2 regions of the Brevibacterium paucivorans genome follow, and region 1 is predicted to be linked to the other one. Evidence: predicted binding sites of a transcription regulator. Region 1 holds the regulator's gene; the other holds the start of a gene.
The links. The regulator LexA, encoded in region 1, represses DNA repair genes until DNA is damaged. The targets are predictions, from matches to a motif close to TCGAACANNTGTTCGA.
Positions count from the first base shown of each region.

Region 2: JOE56_RS00680 (HNH endonuclease signature motif containing protein) is a predicted target of LexA. The motif match lies at 1,375-1,390, and genes of this name have one in related genera.

Region 1 is NZ_JAFBCP010000001.1:1,990,463-1,993,582, forward strand. It holds gene JOE56_RS09225 (ATP-dependent DNA helicase) at 1-1,509, shown strand, start outside; gene lexA (transcriptional repressor LexA) at 1,493-2,167, opposite strand; gene JOE56_RS09235 (LysM peptidoglycan-binding domain-containing protein) at 2,450-2,743, shown strand; gene JOE56_RS09240 (histidinol-phosphate transaminase) at 2,753-3,120, shown strand, end outside.
Region 2 is NZ_JAFBCP010000001.1:143,352-146,471, forward strand. It holds gene JOE56_RS00680 (HNH endonuclease signature motif containing protein) at 1-1,288, opposite strand, end outside; gene JOE56_RS00685 (AMP-dependent synthetase/ligase) at 2,172-3,120, opposite strand, start outside.

The DNA of each region.
Region 1 (3,120 bases):
CTGGTGCCTGGCGTGTCCGACCGGACATGGTCGCTGGTGTCCGTGAACTCGTTCGACTGCCTGGGGTCCACGTGTCCCATGTTCGAAGAGTGCTTTGCCGAACGCGCCAAGAACTCGGCGGCGGACTCCGACATTGTGGTCACCAACCACGCGCTCTTGGCGATTGAAGCGCAAGGGGAGCAGTCGGTGTTGCCGGAGCATTCGGCGGTGGTGATCGACGAGGCGCACGAACTGCGCGACCGCGTGACCGGCGCGCTCACCGGGGCAATCACGCATGCGCTTCTAAGCGCTGTGGCGTCGACTGCTAAGAAGCACACGGCCGCCACGGCGAACACCATTCAGGCGCTCACCAGGGCCAGCGATCAGTTTGCGACTGCCCTGGAAGAGCACGAGCCCGGTCTGTTGCGCGTGTGGCCAGAAGACCTGGGCGACGCGCTGTCAGCCGTGCATGACGCGTTGCGGGACTTGAGTTCGCAGGTCGGGGGAGTGTCCAAGGAGTCCGAGCCCGACGCTGGACGGCACATGGCACGCGCGCGCATTGATGAGGCGTATGAGCTGGTGGAGCGGTTGTTGGACCGCAACAGCAACGATGTTGCATGGATTTCGACGAACACGTTTAAGGAAACCACCACTACGTCGCTCGTAGTGGCGCCGCTGAGTGTGGCGGGTACGTTGCGGAACGGGTTGTTTGCTGAGTCCACCGTGGTGGCGACATCGGCGACACTGGCGTTGGGTGGCAAGTTTGAACCGGTTGCGGCTGCCCTGGGGCTGGCTGGGGAGGATGCGCCCCGGTACGACGCGATCGACGTGGGTAGCCCGTTTGACTACCAGAAGCAGGGGATCCTCTACGTGGCCGGGCACCTGCCCAAGCCCGGCAGGTCAGGGGTCAACGTTCAGGTGTTGGACGAAATCGTGGAACTGATTGAGGCATCCCGAGGTGGTGCCCTGGGACTGTTTTCGTCCCGGCGCGCCGCTGAAGAGGCTGCGCAGTTTGTGCGGGAACGCACGCGGTACCCGGTGTACTTGCAAGGCGAGGACACGTTGTCGGTCCTGGTGAGGGACTTCGCCGCCGATGATTCGGCTGTTCTGTTTGGCACAATGTCGCTGTGGCAGGGCGTGGATGTGCCGGGGCTGACCAACCGGCTGGTGCTTATCGACCGGATTCCGTTTCCACGCCCCGACGACCCGTTGTCGCAGGCGCGCACTCAGGCTGCAGCAGCTAGAGGTGCGAACGGGTTCATGGCGGTGTCGGCAACGCACGCGGCGTTGCGGTTGGCGCAGGGAGCTGGGAGGCTGATCCGCACGTCACACGACAGCGGTGTGGTTGCGCTGTTGGACTCGCGTGCGCGCACAGCAGGCTATTCGAAGTTTTTGCTCGACTCGCTTCCGCCACTGTGGCGGACCACTAATTCTGGACTGGTGAAGCAGGCCTTGCAGCGCCTGGCAACGGGAGTTGCTACCGGGGAAGCCGGCGCTGGGGCCGCTGCAACTTCTACAGCCGACGAATAACGGCGGTGACCAGGCCCATGATGAGCGCGTGATCGCCGTCGATGGGTTCGTAGTCCTTGTTCTCAGGGAGCAACCACTGCTTGCCACCTTCGCGCTTGAGCGTCTTCACGGTGGCTTCGTTGTCGAGTAGGGCGGCTACGATTTCGCCGTTGTTGGCCGTGGACTGTTTGCGCACCACGACCCAGTCGCCGTCGCAGATGGCCGCGTCGATCATGGAGTCACCTACGACCTGCACGAGGAACATTTCGCCTGAGCCCACAACCTGACGGGGGAGTGGGAAGACGTCCTCAACGTGCTGTTCTGCCGTGATGGGGCCACCGGCTGCGATGCGTCCCACGACAGGAACCAGTGCGGTGTTCGCGGAGGTTTCTGGGGTGATGTTGTTGTTGTACTCGATTTCGTCGGGGTTGACGACTTCAAGGGCCCGAGGTCGTTTAGGGTCGCGACGGACGTACCCCAAGCGTTCCAGCTGGTTGAGCTGGTGGGCAACAGATGACAGCGAGGCCAGGCCGGCTGCCTGGCCAATTTCACGCATGCTTGGTGGGTAGCCGTTGGTGTAGACGGCGTGTTCGATGCATTCGAGGACTTGCCGCTGACGTGGAGTCAGTCGCCTGTCGGTGCGTGAGATTGAGTCTTCTGGTAGTGAGCGCGAGTGCAGTGACTCTTGCTCTTGAATGTCTGCGATGACGCTTTCGTTGCGTGGGCGCCCCCGGCCCCGCTTTGCCTTTTCTGCCACGTTTCCTCCCAATGTGTGACCTGCTAAAACGTGCGATCCAAAAACTGTGTCAGACCCTCCTGGAACAGTCAGGTGTGAAAGCGAAAGGGATCGCGTTTGAATCTATTTTCGCACATTTGTTCTAGAAACAGTAGACATTTGTTCGAATGTTGTGTTCAATAGAACATAGATTCGATAGAACATTAGTTCGAATGGAGGAATGAGATGACACGAGTGGCTCGCACATATGCGGTTCGTCGGCTAGTGGTTGTGCTTGCGTTGGTTGTCGCGGCGTTCGCTATTAGCTTGGCCGTGTTGCCGGCGCAGGCTTCTGAAGGTGGGGCATCAGCTCAGACCGTGACGGTGACAGTGCAGGAGGACCAGTCGCTGTGGACTATCGCACGTGAGCACAGTGAAGGTGTTCCCACCGACCAGGTGGTGAAGCAGATTAAGGCGCTCAACGGCCTCGACGGCTCGCTTGTTCGACCCGGACAAAAGCTCGAAGTGCCCTCACGTTAAACTCGTGGCGTGGTTGAAAATCTCCCGGTTCGAAACGATCTGCGCGGTGCGAAGCCCTACGGCGCGCCAGTGCATGATGTGCCAGTGCGCCTCAACGTCAACGAGAACTCGTATGACGTTCCACCAGTCGTGGTCGAGGCGTTGCAGAAGAATCTTGGGGAGCAGCTTCAACATCTCAACCGCTATCCGGACCGTGAGTTCACTCGCCTGCGGGAGCTCCTGTCGCAGTACCTGTCCACGGTTCTGCAAAAGCAGGGCAACGGTGAGCTCACTCAGATTCCGCCCGAATGGATTTGGGCAGCCAATGGCTCGAACGAGGTTCTGTCCCACATTGTCCAAGCGTTTGCGGGACCAGGGCGCACAGGACTCGGATTTGA
Region 2 (3,120 bases), 1.8 Mb from region 1:
AAACCTGCTCAGCCTGCTTAGCTTCACACCTGTCAGCCCACACAGAACCGTCCGCATCGCCCGGACCGGGCCCATCAGCACCAGGCCCGTCAGTTGCGGAACCGCCGTTTGCATCAGCACCGTTAGCGTCAGCAGCGGGAATCCCCGCCTCGAAAGCACTGTTTGTACCCTTGGCAGTAGCGTTCCCGCCCTGAGCTTGTGTGCCGTTTTGGAGGATCACTTCAGCCCCATCCGTACTCGGGCTATCTGGCCCGGTGTAGGTGACTCTGATCGGTGCTTGTTTACCTGTCCGGGTCACTCGGACACGCAGCGTGGTTGAGGGTTTAGCCCCTGTGATCAAGTCCAGGGTGAGTTGGTCCATGAGCCGGTCATCATCAACCTCAACCCGACCTAGATCACCAACCCGCACTTCAGAAACTTCACCGTTGTCTTCGGTGACGAAAAGGGCTTGTTGTTCATCCGTCAACGTGGCAGTGAAAGGTTCTACGTGGTTCGCCATGATTGCCCTGGCAGTCCCGCGTACACGCTGATAAAACGCTTCCATCTCCAACACCGGTCCAGTCAGACTCAACGTGGCTGTACCGTCATCATTGACCCAGTACGACACTGACCGGTTACGTTTCGCGTTCTCCGCCCGGGTTTCTGGGGTCGTGAGCATGGCAAGCACTTCAGTGACATGCCGTTTAAAGGTTTTCCATGACACGTCCACCCGTTTACTGGTGAGCATGTCATCAAACACGGGGATACACACCCCAGCACGACCAACCCTGCCAGCGGTATACAACACCCGGTCGAACCCGATCACACCCTGCCTGGCTAGTGACCAGAGTTTGGGCATGAGCACCACAGCTGTCATGATTTTCCGCACCTGGGTCACCACCTGGGCACGCGTACAATCCAAAACCTTCGCTAGCACCCCTTCTGTTGGGGTGGGTAACTCGTCTGGTACGCGTTCGACACTGGCAACCGTGCACACTTCACCAGAAGGCAGGGCCACACACGCCACCACATCATCCACGCCAACAGAAGTCTGAACACCAGAGCTTTGTCCTGCTTTCCCGTTAGTGACCAGCGGTCCTACACCAGGGTTGGAGGTGAACACCGCGTGCATGCCATCGGTGAAATCATCCACAGGCGTTACGTGGGCGCTGATCAAAGAAGCGACTGCTTCGGCTTGTTTCACCCGGGCTTCGTCCATGAGGCGCGTGGTCGTTTTGACTGTTTCGAAGAGTTCAACAGCCGGCCCGTCATACATGTCATTGCGTACATGGTGATCTGTTGTGGTCATATGGTTTCACCTCCTTGTGTGTTTCTATTCTATTTGTGTTCGAATGTAAGAGTCAAGGGTTTTGTTCGTTTTGTTTCGATTTATTTTCGAACGAGCGTTCAGTGAGTGATACCAAAAGGCTTCAGCTGGAGAAGCCAAAAGCGCTCAGACATCGGCACGACGAACGCTCAGCTGAGAAAACGACAAGCGCTCAATTGAGGAGACGACGAACGCTGAGCTACGGGCGCGAAAAGCGATCAGTGAACCGCATTCAGCTGTGGACACCGCAGACGACGCTCGCCAGCGAAAGTGATAGTGACGATAGACCAGCGCTACAAGACATTTGCCAGCGCGCGTAGGACACTCGACTCTTACAGCCGATCGCGCTTCACCAGCAACACCCTCATGTAAGCCAAAGGATGTGCACAGTCGCGAGCCGAGTTTAATGCTCAAAAAGTGTGTACAACAGGAGCCTTACGCCCAGCGCCCCGTAGGGCAACAGGCAGTTATACATGCTCCACGAATACACCGCACAAACCGGGCATTACGGCGCAAAGCGAGCGAAACTGCGCAATATAATGCGCCGTATCGCTCGCTTCGCGCCGTATGGACTGAAACATAAAGAGCCAAGTCACCAGTAGACCCCGCCACAACCCCAGAGCAACAGGCCCGCTACTACCCCAACCAGAGAAAGCTAGCCACCTTGTCAGGCCAGGACCACCTCGGCACGCTAGCTGGTCGCACCTCGGCTGAGACTTTCTACCGCAACGCCAAAGGGCGCCTCCTTAACGGAAGACGCCCTCACTCAGTACGGCCCTACACAGTACGGCACACCCAGGCAACTCAGCTCGAACGGCGATCAGACACACTCGCCGTCGACTCACCCACTCCGCACACCCACAAACTACTTGTCGTACAGGGCAGCGTACTCCCGGGCAAAGTTCTTCATCACAACGGGACGACGCACCTTCAACGACGCCGAAAGCTCGTCCTTTGTCTGCTCGAGATCCCGCGGCAACACCACGTACTTCCTAATCGACTGCGCACGGTTAACGTTCTCGTTCGCGTACTTCACAGCAACGTCGAGCGCTTCGCGCACCTTGGGGTGGCGACCGGCCTCTTCAATGCTCATCGCAGGCAATCCGTGGGTTTTCAACCACCCGGGAAGCATTTCACCGTCGAGCGTGATCATGGCTCCCACGAACCGCTCCCGGTCCCCCACAACTACCACTTCAGAAATGAGCGTGTGCCTGCGGAGTGAGTCCTCGAGAACAGCTGGCTGCACGTTCTCACCGCCTGCGGTCACGAGCAGTTCCTTCACCCGCCCCGTCACCGTGAGGTAACCTTCGTCATCGAGCTTCCCGAGGTCGCCCGTCTTGTACCAGCCGTCGTCAAAGGCCTCCTCGGTCGCCTCCGGGTTATCCAGGTAGCCACGGAAAACGTGGGGCCCCTTGATCTGGATCTCACCCGATTCCACTACTCGCAAAGAAGCACCAGGAAACGCTGTCCCCACCGTGCCAACCTTCAAGTGCCCGGGAAGGTTCACAGACGTGGGAGCTGCGGTCTCGGTCGCCCCGTACCCTTCCAAAATGTGAATGCCGAGCCCACGATAGAAGTGCCCCAACCACTGCCCCAGCGGCGCGCCACCGCAAATCGCGTACTCAACATCGCCACCCAGGGCCTTGCGCAGTTTCGAAAACACCACCGCGTCCGCCACTGCATGCTGGGCTTTCAGACCCAGCCCGGGGCCACCTCGGTCTTGGGCCACCGAGTACGCATGCGCGACACGAGACGCCCAATCGAAAATCATCTTCTGCAGCTTGCCTGCGTTGCGCGCCTTGTTAAACACGGTC